DNA from 3 places in the Pseudoalteromonas sp. 20-92 genome. Region 2 is predicted to be linked to each of the others. Evidence: predicted binding sites of a transcription regulator. Region 2 holds the regulator's gene; each other region holds the start of a gene.
The links. Region 2 encodes sigma-54, which starts transcription at its own class of promoters, with help from an activator protein. Its sites were predicted from a motif close to GTTGGCACGNNNNTNGNNT; they were not measured.

Region 1 (10,070 bases), on a different contig from region 2:
TATGCAGGCTTCGACCAACATAACCTTGTTCCGTTGGAGCAATACAGAGGCTTAACGGTATTTGAACCGTAAAACAACTGCCCTTCCCTTCGGTACTATCGACAGTGATAATACCATTCATAGCACTCACTAAGGCCTTCGTAACAGCAAGTCCTATTCCTGAACCAATTGCATTAGTCCCTTTTATATCTGGTGCTTTATAATACATATCAAATATTCGTGGGAGTTGCTCTTGCGGTATGCCTTGGCCTGTATCTGAAATTTTCATGACTAACCAAGCGCCTTCAGAGCGATTTTCTCTACGGCAAACAAGCTTAACTTCACCTTGCTGAGTAAACTTAACAGCGTTATTAATTAAGTTCCATACAACCTGGCGCAATCGGGTCGGATCTAACTCTGCATATACGTCAAGCACACCATGACGCTCAATATTAAACTTTAGTTCTTTTTGTTCAGCAATAAGCCCAGCAAAATTCACAACGTCATTAATAAAGTCAGAAACATTAATTGAATTAGTGGCTATATCGAGTTGTTCTCTATCTATTTTATCTAAATCTATAATATCGTTAAAAATATTACCTAATGTTTCAGCACTCGAGAAGACTGTATTACACCAACTGCGTTGCTGTTTATTAAGATCCGTATCAAGTAACATCCGAGTTAACCCAACAATACCATTTAGCGGAGTACGTAACTCATGACTCAATGTTGCAATAAACTTCCCTTTATCTTTATATGCTGTTTCAAGTGCTTGCGCGGCTTCTTTTCGGCTGGTGATGTCACGGCCAAAGCCAAGTAAACCTATGTAATCGCCCTCATCATTAATAAAAGGAAGTTTACGTAGTTCAAACCAACGAGTTTCACCGTTTACTTCGTAACCAACATCGATAGTTAGGGGTTGATGGTTTTGCTCTACTTCTTTATCGGTTCTTAAAACTTCAGATAGAAAATCACTTGGAAATATTTGCTCAACTGTTTTACCAATAAGCTCACTGCTGGACTTTCCCATTACTTCTTCAAATACTTTATTACATCCAGCAAACACACCATTGTTATCGCGGTAATAAAATAAATCAGGTGATGAGTCAACAATAGAGCGTTGCAACATACTTTGTTGTGCTAACTCTTGCTGTGTTTTTTTACGTTCTGCTATTTCTCGGCGTAACTCTTCAATAGCGCGATGCTTAGCATGAAATGCCATTTTACGTTCATCAATTTCAATATTTAATCGGCTGATATTATCTTTAAGCGTCTGATTTAGTAATTTTTCTTGTTTGGTTGCGCTATCTAAATATGCATATGAGGCGTCTAACTGACGGATTGAATTGAGTAGCACACTAATAATTAGCGGAGACACAACAGCAGCAAAAAAAACCACGGCTAAAATATCAACAAAGTGAAATTCACCTATTGCGACATAATAAAACATGCTCGATAAAATAAGAGATGCGGCTAATAATAAAGAATAACAAATAGCGGCAGTTTTAAACTCACCAAATCGTGTTATTAAGCTGGAAAGTACCCGAACCCAAGGGCTCAAAGAATAATCGGTCATACGTAATTTTATCTCTTAGCGGTGTGCTTAAACATAAGTAAGGCAGTAAAAATTGCTAAACATACTATTTTTGCCGATTTTAGCATTTTTCTATTAGCTATTTTCATGTTGTGCGACAAAAACAGAAAAAATTCATGCTCGAAAGTAAACACTATTAAAGTCCTCATTTCAGGAGATGATTATTTCGTGTAAAATACGACGCCTTATCATTGCAATTAACGAGTAACATACCATGCAAACTAATATGCCCGATATAGCTGACACCGCCCCCGCTTTACAAACAGGTAAATTAGACTGGGTTGGTATGGGTGAAATTGAGCTGCCATTCATTTTCGAATCCCGTGATTTAGCGCCTGTTACTGTTAATGCTAAAGCCCGTGCATTTGTTAACCTTCACAAAGAAGAGGCTAAAGGCATTCATATGTCGCGCCTATTTTTAGCCCTTGATATGTTGTCTACTGAGCAGCAAGTTAACCCTCAAACTATAGCGCAAGCACTCGATACATTTATTACTAGTCACGAAGGCCTGAGCGATAAAGCACAAATTGAATTTAAATTTGAACTACCATTACGCCGTAAATCACTACTAAGTGGTAAAACAGGTTGGAAAAGCTATCCAATTACGCTCACTAGTACACTTGAAAATAACAATATTCATTATGAGCTAACAGTCGACGTTACTTATTCTTCAACCTGTCCCTGTTCAGCGGCGCTTGCTCGTCAGCTGATACAAAATGCATTTAGTGAGAAGTTTAATCAAGAAACACTGAGCCAGAAAGACGTACATGAGTGGCTTGGTACAACGCAAGGTATTGTTGCCACCCCTCACTCACAACGCTCTATTGCTAATGTAAAAGTAAAACTTAATAGCAAAACTGATGAATTTGACGTCGTAAATTTAATAAACATGCTTGAGGAGGAACTAAAAACACCTGTTCAAGCCGCAGTTAAGCGCGAAGATGAACAGGAGTTTGCTCGTTTGAATGGTCAAAACTTAATGTTTTGCGAAGATGCTGCACGTAAAATAAAAGCATTACTTGAACATAATAATTACGCAGATTATTGGCTACAAATAAACCATTATGAATCACTCCATGCCCATGATGCAGTTGCTATTGCAGTTAAAGGGCTCACTAACGGTTATCAAGCTTAACCATAAACTGAATAAAGCATAAAAACGCGATAACAATAAAACCTTAATACACATTATTTAGGCACACTAATTGCTTTAGTTATGCAGTGTCAATTTGTTGTTATGAGGTTACCGTATGGAATTCGCTTTATTATCTATTTTAGTATTAGTTGTGGGTGCGTCTGTTGTTGTATCAAAATTTAGTGACGATGGTGGGAATCCGTATCCATTTACTCGCAAGCAGAGCGTATTTACACAAGTAGAGAGTGCCTTTTTAAGTTTATTAGAACGTGCTGTTGGCGATCAATACAAAATTGTAAGCCGCGTAAAATTAGTCGATGTAATTGATTGTAAAGAAGGCTTATCACCTAAATCTAAACGTGCAGCAATTGCTAAAGCAAAAAATAAACAACTTGATTTTGTATTAATCGATAAAGATAAAATGACTATTGTAGCCGCAGTTGATTTAGTTAATAACGCAAATAAAGATGGCCACAAAGCACAGCGTGATTGGTTTGTTAATGGTGCACTTGAAGCAGCAGGTATTCCTCATATTCGAATGAAAGTAAAGTCGGGATACCGCCCTTCTGAAGTACGCGATGCTATTATGTATAAAATTGGTAAACCTGGCGCCTCTCAAGCAAAACGCCCAATTCGTAATCGTGTTCATAAACCGGCAGTACTATCTCCTTCTCAAGCAAAGGCACAAACAACAGCTTTAGCTGAAATTTAGTAATACTCTGAGCTAAACACGTTTCTAAAAGTATTTTAAGCGAGCCGTGAAAACTGCTCGCTTTTTTGTTTTTTATGGCTAACTTCACGTATAATCAAGTCATTCAAACTCAGGAATTAAACATTATGAATGTTGGTATTATTGGCGCAATGGAGCCAGAAGTTAAAATTTTACGCGAAGCTATGCAAAATCCACAAATTTTAACTAAAGCAGGTTTCACTTTTTACACTGGCGAACTAGCTGGCAACACAGTAACACTTGTTCAATCTGGTATTGGTAAAGTGGCATCAACTATTGCAACCACCTTACTTATCGATAACTTTAAACCTGACTGTGTAATTAACACAGGCTCAGCCGGTGGATTCGATCCATCGCTAAGTGTTGGCGACGTAGTCATTTCGTCAGAAGTACGTCACCATGATGTAGACGTCACTGCTTTTGGTTATGAGATTGGCCAAGTACCACAAATGCCAGCAGGCTTTGCAGCTCACCCTAAATTGGTTGAAGCAGCAGAGCAAACAATCGCAAAAATTAGTGATGTTAAAACATTAGTGGGCTTAATTTGTACTGGCGACACATTTATGTGTGACCCTGTACGCATTGATAAAGCACGCAGCGATTTTCCTACAATGCTTGCCGTTGAAATGGAAGGAGCTTCAATTGCACAAACATGTTTTACGCTTAATACACCATTTGTGGTTATTCGTTCGATGTCTGATATTGCAGGAAAAGAATCACCGCAGTCATTTGAAGAATACCTAGAAACAGCATCAATCAATTCATCTAAAATGGTCGTCGCACTTTTAGAAAAGCTAACGGCAGTATCTCTGTAAATGCTTAGCAATATTGTTCAGAACCATTTGGACTTTATTGCCTTTATTATAGCGCTCTTTGCTGAGCGCTTTATTCCTCTTGTTAGTTGGTATCACCCCAATACAGCGTTAAATGCTGTTTTTAGTGCTATTGGTAAGCGTGTATATAAAAGCAAAGAACCTAAAAGTTACCAATATTTAGCTGCAACACTCGCAAGCACGCTTATTTTAAGTGTCATTCTCATTATTGTGGTGCTATTGCTTGAATTCGCTTTTTACCCTGAATTACTCGCAGGCCTTATTTTATATTTATGCCTCGAAAGTAAAAGTATTGATAAAAAAGCGCTGCGTATTGCAAAACTAACTAAACAAAATCAAAAATCGACAGCACGCGAATTACTAAAACCACTGCTTGTCCGTGATGTAAGCAGACTTTCATCTGCTGGTATTATCAAAGCATTAATAGAGAGTTTAATACTGCGCACTGCTCGATACTATTTCGTAGTTATATTTATATTTTTAGCTTTTGGCCCCATTGCCGCCCTTGCTTATCGACTACTTACCTTAATACTGCAAGCATGGCGTGGAGATATCTCTCCTAACAGCCCGTTTTTAAAGCCACTTAAAGTAAGTTTGTTTATCATTGAGTTTATTCCTATGCGCTTACTCGCTTTAACTATTGCAGCGAGTAGAGCAAGCAAACAAGGCATGCATTATATAAAGCATTATGGCCGGCACTTTTATCAAACAAATACGGGCTGGCTACTCAGTACATGCTCTGCATCTATTGGGGTACAACTAGGCGGACCAGCTGTTTATTTTGGAACTCGCTTTAATAAAATGCGTATTGGTACTGATAGATTACCCACACCCAATGATGTACCCGTAATAATTAATAGACTGAATCAGGCACGTGTATTTTGGTTGTTAGTGATAGTCAGCATAGAAATATTAAAAGTGATTTAAAGAGCTCAAAATACGAGCACAAAAAAACCAGCCGAGGCTGGTTTTTACGTTTTTAAACTGTGTTTAAGCTACAGTGATGTTTGCAAACTTACGTTTACCTACTTGGTAAATAGCCGTTGTGCCTTTTGCTATTTCAAGTTTGGTATCGGTGATTTTATCTTCACCGTTAAGTTTAACTGCACCTTGCTTAATCATACGCATTGCTTCTGATGTACTTACGACTAAGTTTGCTTCTTTAAGCAAGTTAGCAATTAAAATAGCATCTTCGGCAATTGTTACTGTCAGCTCAGGGATTTCATCTGGCAGCGCTTTTTTCTGAAAGCGTTGAATAAAATCATTATGAGCAGCTTGTGCATCTTCTTCACTATGAAAACGCGCTATTAACTCTTTTGCGAGCTCAATTTTAATATCGCGCGGGTTAGTACCTTGCTCAACACGTTCTTTTTGAGCTGCAATTTCCTCAATAGAAAGCGCGCTTAATAAATCGTAATAACGCCACATTAGCACATCACTAATTGACATTATTTTACCAAACATATCGTTTGGCGCATCAGTAATACCAATGTAGTTACCAAGCGACTTAGACATTTTTTGAACGCCGTCAGTGCCTTCAAGTAATGGCATCATTAATACTGTTTGCGGCTTTTGACCCTCTACTTTTTGTAGCTCACGGCCCATTAACAAGTTAAAGCGCTGATCAGTACCACCCAGTTCAACGTCAGACTCTAGTGCAACCGAATCCCAACCTTGTACAAGTGGATATAAAAATTCATGAATCGCAATTGGCTGACCGCTACCGTAACGTTTTTTAAAATCATCACGCTCAAGCATACGCGCAACGGTTTGATTAGCAGCAAGTTTTATCATACCTGCAGCGCCTAACTTTTCCATCCAAGTAGAGTTAAACGCAACTGTTGTTTTTGCTGGATCAAGTATTTTAAATACTTGCTCTTTATACGTTTCAGCATTGGCCAGTACATCTTCACGAGTAAGTGGTTTACGCGTTACATTTTTGCCTGTTGGGTCACCAATCATGCCTGTAAAATCACCAATTAAGAAAATAACCTCATGACCAAGATCTTGAAAGGTTTTCATTTTATTAATTAGTACAGTGTGCCCTAAATGCAAATCGGGTGCTGTTGGATCAAAACCCGCTTTTATTTTTAGCTTTTTACCCGTCTTTAGTTTTTCAACTAATTCGTCTTCAATTAATATTTCTTCTGCACCGCGTTTTATCTCTGCAAGAGCGGTTTGTAAATCCACTGTGTATTACTCCAAAATTCTGCCAACGAAAGAGGCGACTAGCTAGTTGCGTTATCTCGATTTAATACAGGTTTAAACCAAGATTATATATGTAACTAACATAACAAATTTTACCTAATTAAAATAACTTTTTAAGTGATTAATGCAACTAAACATAATACGTATAGTCTGAGTTAACGAAGCAGTTAAAAAAGGTCTTCAAACCTCGATTCTAGCGCAATTCAGCGTTAGTTTAAATCTACAAAACACTAGTATTCGCACATTATTAGGTATATCCTGCAATATTATGTATTTATTATCTTGACAGCAGAAAAAGGCACGTTATGGTTCACGTGGTTAACACCCTCCCCAAAAAACACAAATTGCTTATTCTAGGTTTGGTTTCTGCTATTGCCGGCTTGCTCTTTCTTCCTTCTGAAAAAGCAACTGCATCTAAAGATAATAGTGTAAATGCACTAGAGATTGGTAAGCGCTATGAGTTACAAGTTAAAGTTGATAACAACGAAAAATTAACTGAGTTAAATTCAGAGCAAGCAGCAGAAAAGTTACCAGAATACGACTTTGTCGATCATAAAGTTAAAAATGGCGACAATTTAGCAATTATCTTTAAGCGTGCTGGTTTTTCGGCTCAAACGCTTCATAAACTAATTAACACTAATGCAGAGACTCGCAAACTGACTAAAATTCACCCAGGTGAAATACTTAGTTTTGCGACAGCTGAAGATGGCTCCTTAGCTCAACTGCGCTATGTAATTTCAAAAACAGATACTTTATTTGTTACCTTAAATGAAGAAGGTAACTACGATACAGCTATTGATAGCAAAGAAATTGAAACGCTAACCAAAACCGCTGGCGGCGAAATATCTAACAACTTTTGGACTTCAGCAATTGCAGCTGGTTTAAGCGAACGCCAAATAATGAACTTTGCTGACATATTTGGTTGGGATGTTGATTTTGCAAACGACATTCGTAAAGGCGATGTATTTGGCTTAATTTACGAGTCTCACTATGTTGATGGCGAGTTTATTGGTACCGGTAAGATTATTGCAGCTGAATTTGTAAACCAAGGTCAGCGCTTTGCAGCTATTCGCCATACTGACGGCAATTTTTATACGCCTGAAGGGCGTAGCATGAAAAAAGCATTTTTACGTGCACCTGTAAGCTTTAAGTATATTAGTTCGAGCTTTAATCCTCGCCGCTTACACCCTGTTACTGGCCAAGTTAGAGCGCACCGTGGTATCGACTTTGCAGCACGCACCGGTACACCAGTTGTTGCATCTGGTAACGGTAAAGTAATTAAAGCGGGTTACAGCAAGTACAACGGTAACTACGTATTTATTAGCCATGGTACGCAATATGTAACTAAGTACTTACACCTAAATAAGAAGCTAGTTAAAACGGGCCAAAAAGTTAAACAGGGCCAACAAATTGGTACTGTAGGTTCTACAGGTCGTGTTACTGGTGCACATTTACACTATGAATTTTTAGTAAATGGCGTTCACCGTAACCCTAAAACTGTAAAACTTCCTAAGTCAGAGCCATTACCTCGCTCAGAACTTGCCAAGTTTAAACCTATTGCTGATAACTTTATTGCCCAGCTTGAGCGCAATCGCGAGCTACAGTTAGCACTTAAATAAAGTTTATTAATAAACATTAAAAAAGCCTTTGCGGGGTTAACCTGCAAAGGCTTTTTTGTATACGCTATAAACCATTAGTACATTAGTACATATATGAGCTGAATAACTAAAGACACCATCACTAATGGCCAAATATATTTACTGTATTTGGTTGCGCCGTTGAGCCCTATTTTAGTTTGATACTTTTCAAGTAACGGAATAAGCACAGCAAGTGCTACAAACAAACCAATTAAAATAACGAATATATTCATATCAGTGCCCTACTTATGGTAGCTCATGCCCTTTAGCGCTCACATAAAGTGCATACCAATGATCACGAGTTAGCTCTACATTTACAGCATCACAAGAGGCTTTAATTCGCTTAGCGTTAGTCGTCCCAATAATTGGTTGGATCGATGCGGGATGGCGAAGCAACCATGCAAGTACAATTGCCTCAGCAGAAGTACCATAAAGTGCTGCCAGCTTATTAACTAAAATACTGGTGTTTATATCGGCCTGCGATGCATTTGATAAATCACTACCAGTGTACAAACCTTGGCATAAACTACCCCAGCTTTGAATTTGGATTTCAAAATGGCGACAGTACTCAATACTGCCTGGTGTAAAATTAAGATCTTTACCGTCACTGTTACCGGCATATATGCCTTCATCAACAAACTGATGTTTTTGCAGGCTCGCTTCTATTTGATTGGCAACAATTGGCATGTCGAGCGCATGTTGTAAAAAGTTCATTTGGTGCTGCTGCATATTAGATACTGCAAAATTGCGTACTTTGCCACTTTCTTTTAAACAACTAAATACACGTGCAATTTCATCAACTTCCATGAGTGGATCAGGGCGGTGCAACATAAGTACATCTAAGTACTCTGTGTTTAATCGCTTTAAGGACGCTTCGACTGATTGCTCAATCCATTTAGCTGAAAAATCATAACGCTTCGGCCCTAAGTCATCTTCAAATCGAATCCCACACTTAGATTGAATATATATATGTTCTCTAAGCTCTGCTCGCTCACTTAGCGCTTTACCAAATACTTGCTCGGCCTTACCAAAGGTATAAATATCAGCATGGTCAAAAAAGTTAATACCACTTTCAATGGCGTTATCTATACATTCATGAGCTTGCTTAACATGTGCGTCAGTGATTGCGTCTTTATTCCAACCGCCGCCCAGACCCATACATCCAAATACAAGCTTACTAACATTAGGTAAATATTTTGCTAAAGGTGTGTGGAGCATTATGACTATCCTTAAAATTGCGAAGAACATCCACTTTAAACAAAAATACAGAAACAAGAAACTATTAACGACGAGAAATAAAAGCAAAAAAAAGCGCAGTAAACTGCGCTAAATCATTTATTAACTACCACTTTAATTATTAGCCAACAAGTGCTAATAAAATACCCGCAGCAACGGCACTACCAAGTACACCTGCTACGTTTGGTCCCATTGCATGCATAAGTAAAAAGTTATGAGGGTTACTTTCAAGGCCCACTTTATTAACTACTCGTGCCGCCATTGGCACAGCCGATACACCTGCCGCCCCAATTAATGGATTTATAGGCGTTTTAGATATTCGATTAAGTCCTTTTGCCATAAATACGCCAGATGCAGTACCAATTGCAAAAGCCAGTGCGCCAAGCACTAAAATACCAATCGTCTCAACAGTTAAAAACTTATCTGCAGCAAGCTTTGAACCTACAGCTAAGCCTAAAAATATAGTTGTAACATTGATGATTTCGTTTTGAGCACTGTTACTTAATCTATCAACAACACCCGACTCCCGCATTAAGTTACCTAAACAAAACATACCTACAAGCGGTATAGCAGCCGGTAAAAACATTGCCGTTAAACTAAGTACCATAAGGGGGAAAATAATCTTTTCCTTTTTAGATACCTTACGTAATTCAGGCATCTTAATTTGGCGCTCTTCTGGTGTCGTTAACGCACGCATAATTGGTGGCTGAATAATTGG
Region 2 (10,070 bases):
TAATTGTTGTTAATGAGCAAAACCAGCCTATTGGCGCACTAAATATGCAAGACTTATTAAAAGCAGGAGTATTATAAATGCAATTTGAAGAACTCTATCAACCGCTGAGTGCTGATGCAAAAGCACGTGCTAAAAAAGTAAAATTACTTATATGCGATATTGATGGTGTATTTTCTGATGGCCGAATTTATCTTGGCAATCAAGGTGAAGAGCTCAAAGCATTTAATACAAAAGATGGTTTTGGCATTAAAGCGCTTATAAACAGTGGCTTTGAAGTTGCTGTTATTACTGGTCGCCATTCGCAGATAGTGCAACAACGTATGACCAGTTTAACAGTACAACATATTTATCAAGGTCAAGAAAACAAGCTTATTGCTTACGAAGAGCTAAAAAACAAGCTTCACCTAAGTGATGATCAAATTGCCTACATTGGTGATGATGGCCCCGATATGCCGGTAATGGAATTAGTCGGGTTTGCCGTTGCAGTTAACGATGCTCACCCACTAATCAAGCGTTTATCACATTACACGACACAGATGCTGGGTGGTTTTGGCGCAGTGAGAGAACTAACCGACTTACTTATGCTAGAGAACGACAAACCACTTACTAGCAAAGGTACTAGTTCATGAATACAGCGCGCATAATTTTAAGCGTTTTATTCATCAGCTGTATGGTTTGGCTTTGGTACCCTTATTTTGCACAAACAAATATGACAGCTCAGGTTGAAGCTGAAGTTATCGCTAAGCCTGATTATATTGCTATTGAGCTAAAACAAACGGCCTATGATGAAAATGGTAAAATTAATCATAAAGTTACAGCTGCTAAAATGGAATTATATCAACAGTTAGGCTTTACCTTTTTTGAAAAGCCCATTTTCACCTTATATAACGAAAAACAAACATGGCGAATAAATGCAGACGAAGCAACGTTATATGAAGGAAAACAATTAATTTTAGAAGGTAACGTGGTTGCCAAGAATCTTACTGATAATGCAATGATAGACAAGATTAATGCGGATAATATTCAAGTAGATATAAAACTACTCACGATGCGTTCAGAGCAACCCGTTATTGTTACGGGACCCAATTTAAAGATCACCGGTAAAGGCCTTGAAGCCGATTTAAAAACTGAAGTGATAAAACTTATTAACCATACGCGAACTATATATTATGACCAATAAAATTTCAAAAATACTTATTATTCCGACACTTATACTAGCTTTCAACCTTAGCGCTGCTGAACAAGCGATTCAACCTGCAGCGAATCAAATATCAATAAGTGCCGACAAACAAGAAGGCCAATTAAAAGAAAACGTCGGAATTTTTGAAAAAAATGTTGAGATTATTCACGGCAACCGCCGTATTACAGCCGACCGTTTAGAAGTACATAAACGTGATGAATTAGGCGATAATAAACAGCTACTAATTGCAACTGGTAGCCCTGCATATTTCGAAGAAAAACAAACTGATGGCACTATAATGAGCGCCAGCGCAAACGAAGTTCGTTATGATGTAGCTAAACGATTTTTAACCCTTATTGGCGATGCACAAGTATCGCAAGCGGGTCAAAAAATAAATGCCAAGAGTATTACTTACGATATGCAACAGCAATTAATTAGCGCTGAAAAAGACGAAAACTCAACCGATCGTGTGCATACTATTTTAGTACCTATTGAGACTAAAAAAGAAAAAAACGATAAAGGTCAGCCATGAGTACATTAAAAGCAGAACTATTAGCTAAAAGTTATAAAGGCCGCGAAGTTGTAAAAAATGTAGGTCTGGAAGTAAAGGCTGGCAGCATAGTCGGGTTACTTGGCCCTAATGGTGCAGGTAAAACCACAACGTTTTATATGATTGTAGGCCTTGTACCTAGTGATAAAGGCAAGATTTCTATCGACGATAACGATATTACTCTTTTACCTATGCATAGTCGTGCTAGATTAGGCATTGGTTACTTACCCCAAGAATCATCAATTTTTAGAAAGCTTACTGTTTATCAAAATTTAATGGCTATTTTAGAAACACGTAAAGAGCTAAATAAGCAAGCAAGAGAAGACACACTTAACAATTTATTAGATGAATTTAGTATTCAGCACATTCGTGATAGCCAAGGTATGGCATTATCAGGAGGCGAGCGTCGCCGAGTTGAAATAGCGCGAGCACTAGCCGCTGATCCTAAATTTATATTGCTTGATGAGCCTTTTGCTGGTGTTGACCCTATTTCAGTGTTAGATATAAAGAAAATAATTGAACATCTTAAAAATCGTGGTATTGGTGTGTTAATTACCGACCATAATGTAAGAGAAACTCTTGATGTTTGCGAAAAAGCCTACATAGTTTCTCATGGTGAGTTAATTGCATCAGGCACTCCAGAACACGTATTAAACGATAAAACAGTACGTGATGTTTATTTAGGCGAGCAATTTAGGCTGTAACATTTACGCCATGTCTTTAAGCATCTGCTAGTATTAATTATAACAACATAAAAGGATTGTTAGAGATACATGAGGCAATCATTACAGCTGCGCATGGGCCAGCAACTTACAATGACTCCACAGCTGCAACAAGCAATTCGCCTGTTGCAACTCAGTACATTGGATCTCCAGCAAGAAATACAAGAAGCACTCGACAGCAACCCCCTATTAGAGGTTGAAGAACAAGATTACGCCGAAGATTCTGCTGGTAAAAACGAGCAAAAAGCAGATAACGACGATGTCACTGTTAGCGCAAATGCTGATGATGTTCCGAGCGAATATGAGCAAGACAGTGGTGAAGCACTTGCTAAAGATACGCTAGGTGATGAAATGGCTATGGATGTTAGTTGGGATGAATATATGAGCGCAGCCCCAGCGTCATCATCAGGACCAATGCCTGAAGATGAATCTATATACCAAGGCTCCTCAACTGAAACGCTCCACGAATACCTAATGTGGCAACTACAACTGACTCCCTTTAGTCCTACCGATGAAGCGATTGCGATTGCGATTGTTGAAGCCGTCGATGATTCGGGTATTTTAACGCTGAGCTGCGAAGAAATTTTAGAAAGTTTTAATCAAGAGAACGAAGAAGACAACGAAGTTGAACTTGACGAAATAGAAGCTGTTTTAAAACGAATTCAATTGTTTGACCCTGTTGGTATTGCAGCACGTAGTTTACAAGAATGCTTATGTATTCAGCTGAACCAATACGATAAAGAAACACCCTATATTAATGAAACAAAAATGATTTTAACCGAGCACATTGATCTATTAGCTGCTCGCGACTATCGTACATTAATGAAAAAAACAAAGCTCAAAGAAGAAGAGCTTAAAGAAATAATGACTTTAATACATACTCTTAGCCCAAAACCGGCGGATACTATAGTTAGAGAAGAATCTGAGTATGTAATTCCTGATGTATCGGTGAAAAAAATAAAAGGTCGCTGGGTTGTTGAACTAAACCCAGATAGCATGCCTAAAATCAGAGTCAACAGCCAATATGCAGCAATGTCACGCACCGTTAAATCAAGTGGTGATAGCCAGTTTATTCGCTCGCATCTACAAGAAGCTAAATGGTTTATTAAAAGTTTAGAAAGTAGAAACGATACACTATTAAAAGTAACTAATTGTATTGTTAAGCAACAACAAGGTTTTTTTGAGCATGGCCCCGAAGCCATGAAACCAATGGTTTTAAATGATGTAGCAGAAATGGTCGAAATGCACGAATCAACTATTTCACGCGTAACAACTCAAAAATATATGCATACACCTCGCGGTATTTTTGAGCTTAAATATTTTTTCTCAAGCCATGTAAGTACTGAAAATGGAGGCGAATGCTCATCAACAGCAATACGCGCTCTCATTAAAAAATTAATCGCAGCAGAAAACTCAGCAAAACCATTGAGTGATAGTAAAATTGCAGATATATTAGCTGAGCAAGGAATAAAAGTAGCGAGACGTACAATCGCAAAGTATCGCGAATCTCTAGCTATTCCACCGTCAAATCAGCGAAAAAGTTTGATTTAAGACGCTAAACAAAGAGGGTAATGCTTATGCAACTAAACTTAACTGGTCGTCACGTAGAAGTAACTGATTCATTAAGAGATTATGTAAATACCAAATTTGCGAAGCTAGAAAGACACTCAGATCATATTAATAATGTTCATGTCATTCTTGATATAGAAAAATTAAACCAAAAAGCTGAGGCAACGATTCATGTAAGTGGAGCTGAGTTATTTGCCTCTACTGAACATCAAGATATGTACGCCGCCATTGACTCGCTGATTGACAAGCTCGATCGCCAAGTTATTAAACACAAAGAGAAGCTTGCTCGACACTAATATTATGAAATTAAGTTCACTTATATGCCAGGACTGCAGCAGAGCTGCGGTCCTTTTTAATAGTAAAAAAAGAATTTTAGAGTTCATCAGTCAACTTGCTCATGACAAGCTCCCATATCTTTCTCAACAAGATATTCTCAGCGCCTTAATGAATAGAGAAAAACTGGGAAGCACTGGTATAGGAAGAGGCATTGCAATCCCTCACGGGCGAATGAGCGGCGCAGAAGAGCCTTTAGCACTCGTATTAGTAAGCGAAACACCTATTAATTTTGATGCAATAGATAATCGCCCTGTTGATATATTTGTTGCACTCATCGTACCTGATGGCGATAACCAGCAGCACTTAAAGACGCTCGCAACGATAGCTGATAAACTAAATAATAAAGATTTTTGTAAACAGTTACGCAGCGCAAAATCAGATACTGAACTGTATCAAGTTATTGTAGAACAATCGTAATTAACATAATGGGTGATAAATGGAATTAATTATCATAAGTGGCCGTTCCGGTTCTGGAAAATCGGTTGCTTTACGCGTAGTTGAAGATTTAGGTTATTATTGCGTAGATAATATTCCAATTAATCTGCTACCTTCTTTAGTGAGAAGTGTATCTGATAACTACGACAAAATTGCAGTTAGTATTGATGTCCGTAATTTACCAAAAGAGCAAGATGAATTTAACGATATCCTTGAATACTTACCTGGCTTTGCTAAACCGACTCTGTTTTATCTAGACAGTGAGGATCAAACATTAATTAAACGTTTTTCTGAGACTCGCCGTCTACACCCGTTATCAGTTGACTCATTACCTCTTGATTTAGCAATAAAAAAAGAAAAAGAACTTCTCGATGTTCTCACTACTCGCGCTGACTATATGATCGACACGAGTGATTTAAGTGTTCATCAACTTGCTGAATCAATTCGTGAAAAAATTCTGGGTAAAAAAGATAAACAACTCATTGTTACTTTTGAGTCATTTGGCTTTAAACACGGCATTCCTAAGGAAGCTGATTATGTCTTTGATGCACGCTTTTTACCGAACCCACATTGGGAGCCAGAATTAAAACCTTTAAATGGCTTAGACCAACCCGTAAAGGATTACTTAGCCAGCCACAGCATTGTCCAAAAGTTCACTTGGCAAATTCAAACTTTTGTACAAACATGGTTGCCACATTTAGAGCGAAATAACCGTAGCTACTTAACTATTGCTATAGGTTGTACTGGTGGGCAACATCGCTCAGTATATTTAGCACAAACGATTGGTGAAAGTTTTTCGATGACACATCCAAATGTAAAAATCCGCCATAGAGAACAAGAAAAATAACTCATTCAAAATAATCATCTGTTCAGCTTAGGTAGAGTAACTTATGCGTTTAGAAGACACTTTTTTAATAAAAAATAAATTAGGACTTCATGCAAGAGCCGCAACAGTATTAGCGCAACTTGCTATTAAATTTGATGCCTCAATCATGATATATCAAGATGATAAAGAAGCGCCTGGGGACAGTGTATTGGCTTTAATGCTACTGGAAAGCAGTCAAGGAAAAGAGGTGAAAGTAGTGTGTGAGGGCCCTGATGCCGAACAAGCTTTACATGCCGTTGGTCAATTGATAGCACAACGCTTTAATGAAGAAGAATAGCACTTAGCTAAAAACCGAAACTAAGATAAACTAAATGTGGTTAATTACCCCATTAATAAACCTCCCTATCCATAGTTATATAAAAATCAATAAGGACGCCAATGCCTGAAGCTTTTGAACAAGACTATCCACTACAACAATTAAAACAAGTGACAAAGTCGCTTAACAGTGGTCAATTTGTTCAAGTTAGGCGGATGTTAGCAAAAACAGCTCCTTGTGATACCGCATTATTATTAGAGTCATCGCCGCATAAAATTCGCCGACTACTTTGGCAGTTGGTTGACCCTGATGTACAAGGTGATGTTCTTGAAGAGCTTTCCGAAGATGTTCGTTTAGGCATTATTGCCCAAATGGAACCTGAGCACATTGCAGCCGCAACTGAAGACATGGGCCACGATGACTTAGGTGAAGTACTCCGTAGTTTACCAGACACCGTTTATAAAGACGTTGTCAGCGCTATGGATATTCAAGACCGTGAACGTGCAACACAAGCACTTTCATATCAAGAGCGTTCAGCTGGCGCGCTAATGAACACCGATACGGTAACCATTCGCCCTGATGTAACGCTCGATGTTGTACTTAGATATATTAGGCTACGTGGGGAGCTACCAGAAGGTACAGATGATCTATATGTTGTTGATAAACACAACTGTTTTATAGGCGCTCTATCACTGAGTACGTTATTAACGAACCCACCTGAAAAAATTGTTCGCGATTTAATGGATGAAGATTGTGAATCAATCCCAATTTCAATGGATGAAAGTGAAGTCGCGCAACTATTTGAGCGCCATAATTGGATATCAGCACCTGTTGTGGATGATAACGATCAATTACTTGGTCGTGTCACTATCGATGATATTGTTGACGTAATTCGAGAAGATGCAGAGCATAGTTTACTAGGCTTAGCCGGTCTAGATGATGAAGAAGATACCTTTGCGCCAGTACTCAAAAGCTCTAAAAAGCGCTCAGTTTGGTTAGGTGTCAATTTACTAACCGCACTTGCAGCGGCCTTTGTTGCTAGCTTTTTTGAAGGAACACTAGATGTTTTACCTATTTTGGCGGTACTAAACGGTATTGTCCCTTCTATGGGTGGCGTTGCAGGAAGTCAATCGTTAACGCTTGTTATACGCGGTATTGCGGTAGGCCATATAAACCAAACAAACCAACGCTTTTTAATGATGAAAGAACTTGCCATTGGTGCATTAAACGGTATTTTGTGGTCATTATTAATTGCAGGTGTTATTGCCCTATGGCAATGGGACTTTATGCTTGGTGGTGTACTTGCCTTCGCTATGTTTATGAACTTAGTCGTGGCTGGTGTGGCTGGCGCAAGTATTCCAATAATACTTAAAAGAATGAATATAGACCCCGCACTTGCAGGGAGTGTGGTGCTAACCACTGTGACAGATATTGTTGGTATATTCGCCTTTTTAGGAACTGCTACCTGGTTGCTGGTATAAATTAGAAATTTTTGCAAATAACTAAAGTAAAAAATACTTAGGGTAAAGCTGCAACTATGACAACGAATATCAAGAATAAAAAAGAGACACCTAAAAAAACGCTAAAACAAAAAGGGTTATCAATATTAAAAAGTGTATTGGTATATGGCTCTATATTTTTCGTCATTTATACTGCCGTCAATTGGTGGCGACAACCTGTCATGCCAGCAAATCCTCAATTACAATTAACAGATTATAAAGGGCAAAACATTGATTTAGCAGCAATGAGCCAAGATAAACCAACCCTTGTGTATTTTTGGGGAACTTGGTGCTCTATTTGTAGTATTACCTCCCCTGCCATAAACGAACTCGCAAACGAGAATAATTATCCTGTCGTGAGCATCGCAATAAAATCAGGTTCTGATCAAGAACTACATAACTATCTAAATGATCATGGCTACAGTTTTACGACCGTCAACGATCAACACAGTGAGATATTTACCGATTGGCAAGGGCAAGTCACGCCATCTTATATAATCTTAAAAGATAATAAAATGACGCAAGGGCTAACAGGTATTCAGCCGTTATGGTCACTTAAATTACGTTTGTGGTTATCATCAACGTTATAAGGAAGAACTGACTGCAAATATATAGGCACTAAATACGCGCAGCTCAAAGAGGGGGCTCTAAAAGCTCACTCTTTATCATCTACAATAATATTGATAATAAAGAGCAAGGTTAACTCAACTTACGTATTACGAAGGCTGAAAAGCGCGTATCGCAATTAAACTAATAACTGGCAGATTGAATTACTAACGTGTACTTTGACGATTACCACCTACTTTTGGTTTAGTGTTTGCCTTTTTAAATTGGCTAAAACCGGTATGTCGCGTTAATGCTGGTCGCCCGCCTTTTTTACCGCCTTTACCTATTTTTTCATCACGCCCTTCTTCAGGCACTAAACAGTTCGGTCCTTTACCAATTAAATTAGCTTTACCCATTTTACGTAGTGCTTCACGTATAATCGGCCAACCTGCTGCATCATGGTAGCGTAAAATAGCTTTATGTAATCTACGTTGGCGAGCGCCTTTAGGTACTGGAACAACTTCTGAGTTGTTTTTTATATTACGTAAAGAGTTCATCTCTGTATGGTAAATAGTCGTCGCATTAGCCATAGGTGATGGGTAAAAATTTTGTACCTGATCAAGCTTAAAGTCGTTTGATTTAAGCCATAAAGCCATATTTACCATGTCTTCATCTTTTGTACCTGGGTGAGCAGATATAAAGTAAGGAATTAAATACTGCTTTTTACCGGCTTCTTTAGAGTACTTATCAAATAGTTCTTTAAATTGATCGTACGCTCCCATACCTGGTTTCATCATTTTTGATAATGGACCATCCTCTGTATGCTCTGGCGCTATTTTTAAGTAGCCACCCACATGATGAGTTACTAACTCTTTAACGTAACGAGGGTCGCGTACAGCTAGGTCATAACGTACACCTGAAGCAATCAATACCTTTTTAATACCCTTAACTTCACGTGCTTTTTTATACAAATCTATTGTTGGCGTATGATCTGTATCCATGTGTTTACAAATATCAGGATATACACATGATAAGCGTCTACAGGTACTCTCTGCCTTTTTGCTCGTACAGCGCAGCTTATACATATTCGCCGTTGGACCACCTAAATCAGAAATAACACCAGTAAAGCCGGGAACTTTATCTCTAATTTGTTCAATTTCTTCAATAATAGATTCTTGCGAACGACTTTGAATAATGCGCCCTTCATGCTCTGTAATTGAGCAAAACGAACAACCACCAAAACAGCCACGCATAATATTAACTGATGTTTTAATCATATCGTAAGCAGGTATTTTAGCATCACCATAACTTGGGTGAGGAATACGCTGATACGGCAAACCAAATACAGCATCCATTTCATGTGTTTCTAACGGGTATGCTGGCGGGTTTACCCAAATAGAACGATCGCCGTGTCGCTGAAACAGCGCTCTTGCACAACCAGGATTTGTTTCTTGATGCAAAATGCGCGAGGCGTGGGCGTACAAAGGTTTGTTAACACTTACTTGCTCATAAGCAGGTAACTTAACGTAGGTTTTTTCCCACGGTTTAGGTCGCGCAGGCTGAACCATAATTGGTTTTGCAGCTTCAGCTTTTAAATCAATACCGGCTTGTTTAAATTCAGATTTACTACAGCCAACATCATCCGCGCCATATGGGTTTGGAATAGGGTCGATTTTACCAATTTTATCAATAGCGGTAGAATCACTGCCACGCCAACCTGGTAGGGGTTCTTTTCGAATAACAGCCGTGCCGCGAATATCCTGAATCGTATCCATCGTTTCACCGGCCGCAATACGGTGTGCAACTTCAACTAACGGGCGCTCTGCGTTGCCATAAATTAAAATATCCGCTTTTGCATCAAACAAAATACTACGACGTACTTTTTCTTGCCAATAATCATAATGAGCAATACGACGAAGGCTAGCTTCAATACCACCAATAACAATGGGGATACCTTTGTATGCTTCACGGCATTTTTGCGAGTAAATCATTACGGCACGATCGGGGCGTTTACCGCCGACGTTATCAGGCGTGTAAGCATCATCATGACGCATACGCTTTTCGGCAGTATAGCGGTTGATCATTGAATCC
Region 3 (10,070 bases), on a different contig from region 2:
AGACTCAGTAAACCAGCGCACCCAGTTGGTTGGGCAGAACCGCCTAGAATTACTATTATTTAAGCTCAGGGGTCGGCAGCGTTTTGGTATAAACGTATTTAAGGTGAGGGAAGTATTGCAATGCCCTCCACTAACAAGTATGCCAAAGTCAAACGCCTATATTCGTGGTGTTGCACATATTCGCGGCCAGACTATTTCGGTGATAGATCTTTCTATGGCCGTGGGTGGGCGACCAATAGAAAACATAACAGACAGTTTTATTATCATTGCTGAATATAACCGCTCAGTGCAAGGTTTTTTAGTGGGTGGGGTAGAGCGTATTGTTAATATGAATTGGGAAAAAATAATGCCGCCTCCATCAGGTGCTGGCCGATATTCATATTTAACCGCTGTAACCGAAATCGAAAATGAACTGGTCGAAATATTAGACGTAGAAAAGATTCTTAACGAAATTTGCCCTGTAAACACAGAAGTAAGTGCTGATGTAGCAGCTAGCGGTGATATTCAAAAAGACTTGGGTGAGCGAATTGTGTTTATTGCTGATGATTCAGCTGTTGCGCGTAACCAAGTTAAACGTGCGCTAGAGCCACTTGGTGTTCAAACTGAGTTAGCTAAAAATGGTAAAGAAGCCTTAATAAGGTTAAAAGAAATAGCTGAACTAGATTGTAAAGACAATATTACCGAACGTGTCGCTTTACTTATATCTGATGTTGAAATGCCTGAAATGGATGGCTATACGTTAACGGCAGAAATTAAAGCAGATCCTAAACTCGCCCCTTTACATGTTATTTTACATACTTCATTGAGTGGTGTTTTTAATCAGGCGATGATTGAAAAAGTAGGGGCTGATGACTTTATTGCAAAATTTAACCCAGATGAACTAGCAACTGCTGTGAAAAAATGGGTTCATTGTGATTAATAAAAATAGGTGTTACTAATTTGAATAATAAAGATTTGCAGCAAAGTGAATACGATCAGTTTCGTTCGTTTTTGGAGCAGCAATGCGGGATCGTTTTAGGTGAAAATAAACAATATTTGGTGAAAAGCCGACTTGCGCCGTTAATGACTCGATTTAATGTAGAATCTTTATCAGAGCTGGTTAGCAAAACGCTGGGTCCTCATGAGCGACAGCTTCGAGCTGCGGTTGTAGACGCAATGACTACGAATGAAACGTTGTGGTTTAGAGATCAATACCCGTTTGAATTGCTTCAAAATAAGCTTTTCCCGGAATTTAAGGAGCTAAGAAGACCACTAAAAATTTGGTCGGCAGCGAGTTCTTCTGGTCAAGAACCATACTCTATTTCAATGTCTGTTGCTGAGTTTCAAGCAAAGCAGCCTAATGTGTTACGGATGGGGGCGCAAATTATTGGCACCGATATCTCTAATACGATGCTTGATATGTGTAAAAATGGTGAATACGATGCATTGGCTTTAGCACGAGGTCTTTCTGCGGAGCGCCGTAAAAAGTTTTTTAAAGATAGCGGCAATGGTATGGCCCAAGTAAATGATTCAATAAAAAAGCAAGTTAGCTTTAGGCATTTAAATCTACTTGATTCTTACGCACTCATGGGTAAATTCGATATTATATTTTGTCGAAATGTACTTATATATTTTGCCCCAGAAGTCAAAGCTAAAATTATTAGTCAATTTGCTCAAGCGCTGAATCCTAAAGGTTACTTATTTTTGGGTGCATCAGAGTCAATGACAGGCTTAAGCAGTGAATTTGACATGGTACGATGCAACCCTGGCATTATTTATCAAAAAAAGCTGTAATAGTAACTCCTTCCCTATATAAATGACGCGCCTAGCGTCATTTTTCTTTTTAATACATACCCTTATATAAATAATCACCACTCTAGTATTAATGGCGTATTTTTTGCTTTATTCAAGGTAAGTCAATTTTTTGGAGATGGTTATGGCTATCAGTTTTGATAAGGCATTAGGTGTGCATCCGCAGGCTATGTTGATCCGTTCACAACGAGCAGAAGTAATTGCAACTAATATTGCGAATGCTGATACGCCGGGCTACAAAGCAAAAGATATTGATTTTGCCTCTGCATTAAAAGCGGCAAGATCAAACCAGCAAAGCGGCAATACAATGGTACGAACTAACGATAAACACATCGGTGGTGGTACTCGTAGTATGAGTGATTCAGAATTGTTTCGCCTACCAAATCAAGCGGATACGGGTGATGGTAACTCGGTTGATATACAAGTGGAACGAAACTTGTATACACAGAATGCTATGGAGTATCAGGCCAGCTTGCAGTTTTTAAGCGGTAGATTTAAAGGTCTGAAAAAAGCACTCGGTAGTCAAGGATAAAAATTATGAGTTTATACAATGTATTTGATATTGCTGGTTCAGGTATGAGCGCACAAAATGTACGCTTAAATACCACTGCGAGCAATATCTCCAATGCAAATACGATTAGTTCTTCTCAAGACAAAACATATCGAGCGCGACAACCTGTTTTTGCAGCTGAGCTTACCAAAGCTTCAGCATCAGCAAGTAATCCACAGGGCTCCTCCGTTGGTGTTAAAGTTTTAGGCATTGTTGAAAGCAGTGCTCCATTACAGATTGAGTATAATCCAAATCATCCCAGTGCGGATGAAAATGGCTATATTTATAAACCCAACGTTAATGTTGTTGAGGAGATGGCTAATATGATTTCTGCTTCTCGTTCTTATCAAACAAACGTGCAAGTTGCTGATGCAGCAAAGCAAATGTTAAGTAAAACGCTTCTGCTAGGGCAGCGGTAACGGAGGGTAGGTTATGAACAACGATATAAATACATCTTCATCCTATTTAGATTCTTTGCGCTGGCAAGATAGTCAAGTTGCAACAGAAGAAAAAAGTGATGAGTTAACACAAGAAGATTTTTTCTCGTTGTTAACTCAGCAATTATCGTTTCAAGATCCCAGTAAACCTGCGGACAATGATCAAATGATTGCGCAAATGACTAGCTTTACTATGGCCGAAGGAATTTCGAATCTCAATAGTAATTTTGAGTCACTTGCGGCGTCAATGACTTCAAATTCAGCTTTACAGGCATCTACTTTGGTGGGTAAGCAGGCATTATTAGAATCAGATACGTTAGATTTAAATGCAGTAGGTGATGCGAGAGGTTCTGTTGTCGCCGAAAATGCGGTTGAAAATTTAACGCTCCGAATTACTGATGAATCAGGGCAATTAGTGAGAAGTATTGAGTTAGGTGCACAATCTGCTGGAGCTGTTCGCTTTGCTTGGGATGGAAAAAATGAGGATGGTGAGCGTTTGCCTGAAGGTGAGTACACTATAAAAGCTGAAGGTAGTACTAATGGTGAATTCTCTAGCTTACCAATTGCCACTTTTAAAAATATTGAGAGTGTAAATATCAATGGTGCAAATGGCATCATAATTAACACTAAAGAAGGTGCGGTTAGGCTGACAGATGTTGCAGAAATCGCGTAATAGATTTTAAGTATACTTCGCCTGCCAGCAGGCTAAAGATTAACAGGTTAAAGGTGAATTATGAGCTTCAATATTGCACTAACCGGCCTAGCTGCCGCTCAAAAAGATTTAGACGTTACAGCAAATAATATAGCAAACGTAAATACAACTGGTTTTAAAGAATCGCGAGCAGAGTTCGCTGATGTATATGCATCATCAGTTTTCAGTTCGGGGAAAACTAAGAATGGCGACGGTGTGCAAACTACCATGGTTGCTCAGCAGTTTCACCAAGGCTCATTGCAATTCACAAATAATTCTCTCGATTTGGCTATTACAGGTGAAGGCTATTTCGCAATGAGTCAAGATCTTGGAGCACAAGATTTTACTTACACACGTGCTGGTGCGTTCAAGCTAAATAAAGATAACTTTGTCGTTGATGCTAAAGGAAACTTTTTACAGGGTTTTCCAGTCGATGAGGCCACAGGTGATACGACTTCAGTAAGTTTGAGTACTTCATCAGCATTGCAAATACCAGATTCTTCTGGATCGCCTCGTGCAACTTCGAGCGTCTACAGCTCATTTAATTTAGATTCGCGTGTTGATGCACCTACACTTGCTTTTGATCCAGCAGAAAGTGCTACGTATAATTCATCGACTTCGACGACTGTGTATGATTCGCTAGGTGAGGCACATGTTTTGCAATACTTTTTTGTAAAAAAAGACCCTACAACCAACCCTAACGAATGGGATATACATGCTACCTTAGATGGTAAAGTTATTGATCCCACCTCTGGTGGAGAGCAAACTACAACCCCGTACACCGCTTTAACGACGATTGGCTTTAGTTCAAATGGTTTACCTGAAACTACAAATGGAGTTGCTAACACAAGCGCTACTACTTTTGATGAACTAGTTTTACCAGCAGGTGCCACAACTGGATTATCTACGTTATTAACTAATGGTGCATCTTTTCCAGATACAGGTGTTGAGCTGAACTGGCGCGACGAAGCAGGTACAGCAAATAAAGTACCAACTCAGTATGCAAGCCGCTTTGAGGTGAAAGCTTTAGAACAAGATGGTGCAACTGTAGGTCGTTTAGCGGGTATTGATATTGGTTCTGATGGGAAAGTTGTTGCTTCTTATAGTAATGGTGATTCAACTTTCTTAGGACAGGTTGCTATGGTGCGTTTTTCAAATTCACAAGGCTTACAACAAGTTGGTGATACAGCTTGGAAAAAGAGCTTAACATCGGGAGAGCCTATTGCTGGTGAGCCTGGCTCTGGTACATTAGGTTCTATCAATTCATCCGCATTAGAGCAATCAAATGTTAATTTAACAAATGAACTTGTTGATTTAATAAGTGCTCAGCGTAATTTCCAAGCTAACTCTCGAGCGCTTGAAGTTAACTCAACAATTCAGCAAAGTATTCTGCAGATTCGATAAGCTAAGATTCATTAAACTAAAAATAAAAAGGCTGCATTTTGCAGCCTTTTTATTTTTAGTCTGTGAATCATCTACTGCAAGAAATGTTTATTTATTACCTTAATTTTACGTCAATCGTGATCTGGCATCTATTTTGCATTTGTATAGTTATAGATTTTTTTATGTGAGTCGATGTTATGGACAAAATGGTCTACATTGCGGCCTCTGGTGCTAAGCAGAGCCTACAGGGGCTTGCCCTTAAAGCCAATAATTTGGCGAATGCTAATACTACAGGCTTTAAATCAGACTTTGCTCAAGCGCGTTCTATGCAAGCGTTTGGTGAAGGGCTGCCAACCCGTGTATTTTCGATGCAAGAACGTCCAGGTTCAAATATGACATCGGGTGGCATAGTTGAAACAGGCAGAGATTTAGATATTGCAATGAGCGATAACGCATGGCTGAGTGTGCAAGATGCGTCGGGTAATGAAGCTTACACTAAAGTAGGTACGCTTAATATCACGGCAGAAGGTATGCTGGTAACAAGTCATGGCCGCCAAGTTATTGGCGAAGGTGGTCCGATTATACTGCCTGTACCGATTGAAAAAATTGAATTTAGCCAAGATGGTGCTATCCAGGTTCGTCCGCAAGGCGCACCAGCGAATTTTTTAGAAGAGGTTGATCGCTTAAAAGTAGTTGAAGCAAATAACTCACAACTTGAAAAAGGTAATGATGGCTTATTTAGACCAAAACCAAATCAAGTTGTTGATACTTCTGCTAATGTAAAAGTATTGAGTGGAACCTTAGAAATGTCGAATGTGAACCCAGTTCATGAAATGGTCGATATGATAAGTCATCAACGCCAATTTGAACTACAAGTCAAACTGATGAAGACAGCTGAAGAAATTGACGAACGTCAAGATCAGTTGTTACGCATAGTTTAACTTTAAAATGAGGACATTATTATGAATCCTGCATTATGGATTAGTAAAACAGGGCTTGATGCTCAACAAACTGATATTTCGGTTATTTCAAATAATTTAGCAAATGCCAGTACGGTGGGCTATAAAAAAAGCCGCGCTATATTTGAAGATTTACTTTATCAGAATATTAATCAGCCTGGCGGTCGTTCATCGCAAGATACCGAAATGCCATCGGGCTTAATGCTAGGGGCGGGTGCCAAAGTTGTAGCGAATCAAAAAAACTTTTCGCAAGGTAATATGCTAACTACTGAAAATTCACTTGACTGGATGATTTCAGGCCCTGGTTTTTTTGAAGTATTACAACCAGATGGCAATATTGCTTACTCACGTAATGGCCAATTTACTACGGACGGTGACGGGCGAGTTGTTACATCGGGTGCTGGCTATGTTGTCCAACCTGAAATGAATGTACCTGATGATGCACAGTCAATTACTGTTTCGCAAGACGGAGAAGTATCTGTGCGTGTTGCAGGTCAAGCCGATAACGTAGTAATTGGTCAGATTACCATTAGTGACTTTATTAATCCATCGGGCCTTGAGCCTATCGGGCAAAACTTATATACCGAGACAGCAGTGAGTGGTGCTCCAGTGCAGGGTAACCCTGGGGTTGAGGGGTTAGGTACTATAATTCAAGGCTCTCTTGAAACATCAAACGTAAATGTCACAGAAGAGCTGGTAAATCTTATCGAAACTCAACGTATTTATGAAATGAATTCAAAAGTAATTTCAGCCGTCGACGAAATGATGAGTTATATCAATCAGCAACTGTAAGGTTTAGGGGCAGAATATGCGTAATATTATGTTATTTGCGGCAGGCACTCTATTTTTAAGTGGGTGTGTATCAACACAAAATAGTGAAATAGTGCAAGACGATCCTTACTATGCGCCAATGTACCCAGAACCAAATATAGAACCTGTTGTAGCAACTGGCTCTTTATTTAACACGAATGTGTCGAACGATTTATACGCGGACAGAAAAGCTCTGCGTACCGGCGATATCATTACGGTTAAATTGCAAGAATCTACCCAAGCTACAAAAGCGGCAAAAACAGAAACAGATAAGCAATCTGACACGAGCCTTGACCCTGTAATTGGTTTGGGGGGACTTCCGGTTAATATCGGTGGCGACAGTATTCAATTTGGAATTGGCAGTGATTCATCGTTTTCTGGTGACTCTAAATCAAATCAATCAAATAGTTTATTTGGCAATATATCGGTTAATGTGATGCGTGTTTTACCAAACGGTAACTTAGTTATTCGAGGTGAAAAATGGTTAACTCTTAATACAGGCGAAGAGTTTATTCGCTTAGAAGGGTTAGTGCGCCCGCAAGATGTTGGCTCAGATAATACGGTTGAGTCAAACCGAATAGCCAATGCACGGATTCAATATTCAGGAAAAGGGCAAACCCAAGAGGCACAAAGTGCTGGTTGGTTAACGCGCTTTTTTAGTAGCTCGCTCTTTCCTTTTTAGAGGACATTCAATATGAATGTATTTAAGTTTTTTTGTTTAATTGTTTTGCTGGGATGCCAATTTTCGGCACATGCAGAGCGTATTAAAGATATCTCTATGGTTGAAGGTGTGCGTTCTAACCAATTAGTGGGTTACGGGTTAGTTGTTGGCTTACCTGGGACTGGCGAGCAAAGTAAGTTTACCCAACAGAGTTTCAAGGGCATGTTAAGTAATTTTGGTATTACACTGCCGGCTAATTTAAGCCCTAAAATTAAAAATGTGGCTGCTGTTGCTGTGCATGCAGAGTTACCTGCGTTCAGAAAACCAGGACAAACAATTGATATTACCGTGTCGTCTATTGGCAGCGCCGGTAGTTTGCGCGGTGGTACTTTAATTCAAACATTTTTAAAAGGTGTTGATGGGAATGTATACGCTATAGCACAAGGTAGCCTTATTGTTGGCGGCTTAGGAGCTGAGGGGTTGGATGGCAGCAAGGTTGTTATAAATACACCCACCGTCGGTCGAATTCCCAATGGTGCTACTGTTGAACGTGCCGTTAAAAGTCCATTTATGCAAAGCGACTATATTACTTTTAATTTAAATCGCCCAGATTTTACAACAGCGAAACGTTTAGAAAGTACGATAAACGACTTAGTTGGTCCCAATAGCGCACAGGCAATTGATGCTGCATCTATTCGTGTTATTGCCCCAAGAGATGCATCACAACGTGTATCGTATTTATCAACACTTGAAAACTTAGAGTTTACCCCTGCGGATAACGCAGCAAAAATTATTGTTAACTCTCGTACGGGTACGATTGTAATCGGGAAAAATGTAAAGCTACAGCCTGCCGCAATTACTCATGGTGGTTTAACTGTGACGATTACAGAGCAACAAAATGTATCTCAGCCTAATGCATTAAGTGAAGGTGAAACCGCCGTTACTAATCAAAGTATTATCGATGTGAATCAGGATGATTCACGTGCATTTGTATTTAATCCAGGTGTTAGCTTGGACGATTTAGTCAGAGCAATCAATGAAGTTGGTGCTGCACCAGGTGATTTGATGGCAATTCTTGAAGCGCTAAAAGAGGCTGGTGCAATAAACGGTCAACTAGTTGTTATTTAGTATTTAAATACGCCCTAGTAACATTTTTACTAGGGCAAAATCATCCCCCTCGCAATATATCTAATTTAAAGTTAGTCAACTGGCTCAATTTTTGCATTTTAATTGCATTACTCATTATTGTGTCAAAAAGCTGATGGAAACAAATCATCTCGATAAGCAAAACTTTTTTGATTTAGGCAACTTAGATTCACTTCGTAAAGAAGCCTTAACCAGTGGTGATTCATCGACTGATGCATCAAAGGCTGCGCTAAAAAAAGCCGCTGCACAATTTGAAGCAATTTTCACTCAAATGTTACTTAAAAGTATGCGCAAGGCAAACGAAGCATTTGAGGACAAAGAAAGCCCATTTAATTCTAGTGGGGTTAAGTTCTTTGAAGAAATGCACGATCAACAATTATCGACAGAACTATCATCAAATGGTTCTTTAGGCCTTGCAGACTTAATCGTTCAACAGTTATCCCCTGATGGTAAAAACTTTATGCCCGGATCTGTTTTGAGAACAACAGCGGACTTTTTAAGTGATAAGCGAGTGGGCTCAGAACTTCCTCATGAAAATAATAATAAATCAGTAGAGCCTGTAAGTACGAACATGAACGTGGATATTACAGAATCAAAAATAGAGACTCCGGTATTTGAATCGGCTGAAGAGTTTGTTAGCTCTGTGTGGGAACACGCTAAAACGGCAGCAAAGAAAATTGGTTTAAACCCGGCTGTAATGGTTGCGCAAGCAGCGCTTGAGACTGGTTGGGGTAAACATATCATTAATAAAAGTGATGGTAACAGTTCAAATAACTTATTTAATATTAAATCAGATAAAAGCTGGGAAGGTGAAAAAGCCAGTAAAGTCACACTCGAATTTGAGCAAGGTACAGCGGTCAAAAAGAAAGCAAGCTTTAGGGCGTATGACTCAATAAAAGAAAGTGTAAATGACTTTGTTGATTTTTTGACACAAAACCCACGCTATCAAGAGGCATTAAAAAATACAGCAAAGCCAAGCGACTTTTTAGATTCGTTACAAAAAGCGGGTTATGCAACCGATCCAAATTATGCTAGCAAAATAAAACAAGTACTGAAAAGTACTGAATTAAAAGATATTGCGGCAAACGTTATTAGCCAAGGAGTAAAGTAATATGTCGTTTAATTTATTAAGTATTGCCAGTTCTGGAGTTAGGGCTAACTCAGAGCTACTGCAGACGACAAGCAAAAATATCGCAAATGTAAATACTGAAGGTTATGTTCGTGAACGAACGGAGCATTCAACCATGATTGATAATCAGGTTGGTCGAGGTGAAACTTACCGATTACTGAATCAGTTTGCTCAGGAACAATTAAACCGAGATACATCGAATAAAACTTTCTTTGAGCAATTTGTGGTAGAAGCTAATCGTGTTGATACTTTATTTTCTGAAGAATCGAATAGTTTATCTACAAGCGTTAACTCTTTATTTAACAATGTTCAAGGAGCACTTAACCAGCCATCTTCAACGGTTTCGCGTTCGCTAGTGATGACTGATGCTGAAAATTTAATAAATCAAATGGATAGGCTTTCAGGAATTGTGTTCGATCAAAAAAATATAGTAAACGAACAGCTCGAAATTTTCACTGATGAAGCTAATGGGTTAGTTCAGAAAATAAGCACGTTGAATCAAGATATTGCTGC

Region 1: NRL14_RS16710 (DUF2726 domain-containing protein) is a predicted target of sigma-54. The motif match lies at 2,766-2,784, and genes of this name have one in related genera.
Region 3: flgJ (flagellar assembly peptidoglycan hydrolase FlgJ) is a predicted target of sigma-54. The motif match lies at 8,489-8,507, and genes of this name have one in related genera.

The regions. Positions count from the first base shown of each region.
Region 1 is NZ_JANJGQ010000023.1:8,585-18,654, reverse strand. Features, by position in the region: gene arcB (aerobic respiration two-component sensor histidine kinase ArcB) at 1-1,555, opposite strand, end outside; gene folE2 (GTP cyclohydrolase FolE2) at 1,788-2,708, shown strand; gene NRL14_RS16710 (DUF2726 domain-containing protein) at 2,824-3,420, shown strand; gene mtnN (5'-methylthioadenosine/S-adenosylhomocysteine nucleosidase) at 3,546-4,253, shown strand; gene NRL14_RS16700 (cobalamin biosynthesis protein) at 4,254-5,198, shown strand; gene tyrS (tyrosine--tRNA ligase) at 5,262-6,461, opposite strand; gene NRL14_RS16690 (peptidoglycan DD-metalloendopeptidase family protein) at 6,785-8,098, shown strand; gene NRL14_RS16685 (hypothetical protein) at 8,173-8,349, opposite strand; gene NRL14_RS16680 (aldo/keto reductase family oxidoreductase) at 8,363-9,334, opposite strand; gene NRL14_RS16675 (sodium ion-translocating decarboxylase subunit beta) at 9,474-10,070, opposite strand, start outside.
Region 2 is NZ_JANJGQ010000004.1:21,763-31,832, forward strand. Features, by position in the region: gene NRL14_RS05315 (KpsF/GutQ family sugar-phosphate isomerase) at 1-77, shown strand, start outside; gene kdsC (3-deoxy-manno-octulosonate-8-phosphatase KdsC) at 78-629, shown strand; gene lptC (LPS export ABC transporter periplasmic protein LptC) at 626-1,180, shown strand; gene lptA (lipopolysaccharide transport periplasmic protein LptA) at 1,170-1,712, shown strand; gene lptB (LPS export ABC transporter ATP-binding protein) at 1,709-2,434, shown strand; gene NRL14_RS05340 (RNA polymerase factor sigma-54) at 2,504-4,003, shown strand; gene hpf (ribosome hibernation promoting factor) at 4,030-4,317, shown strand; gene ptsN (PTS IIA-like nitrogen regulatory protein PtsN) at 4,322-4,774, shown strand; gene rapZ (RNase adapter RapZ) at 4,794-5,639, shown strand; gene NRL14_RS05360 (HPr family phosphocarrier protein) at 5,683-5,955, shown strand; gene mgtE (magnesium transporter) at 6,057-7,415, shown strand; gene NRL14_RS05370 (protein disulfide oxidoreductase) at 7,472-8,023, shown strand; gene NRL14_RS05375 (YgiQ family radical SAM protein) at 8,207-10,070, opposite strand, start outside.
Region 3 is NZ_JANJGQ010000003.1:223,867-233,936, reverse strand. Features, by position in the region: gene NRL14_RS04825 (chemotaxis protein) at 1-919, shown strand, start outside; gene NRL14_RS04820 (protein-glutamate O-methyltransferase CheR) at 940-1,773, shown strand; gene flgB (flagellar basal body rod protein FlgB) at 1,916-2,323, shown strand; gene flgC (flagellar basal body rod protein FlgC) at 2,329-2,760, shown strand; gene NRL14_RS04805 (flagellar hook assembly protein FlgD) at 2,774-3,451, shown strand; gene flgE (flagellar hook protein FlgE) at 3,512-4,873, shown strand; gene NRL14_RS04795 (flagellar basal body rod protein FlgF) at 5,050-5,793, shown strand; gene flgG (flagellar basal-body rod protein FlgG) at 5,815-6,603, shown strand; gene flgH (flagellar basal body L-ring protein FlgH) at 6,620-7,303, shown strand; gene NRL14_RS04780 (flagellar basal body P-ring protein FlgI) at 7,316-8,410, shown strand; gene flgJ (flagellar assembly peptidoglycan hydrolase FlgJ) at 8,544-9,539, shown strand; gene NRL14_RS04770 (flagellar basal body rod C-terminal domain-containing protein) at 9,541-10,070, shown strand, end outside.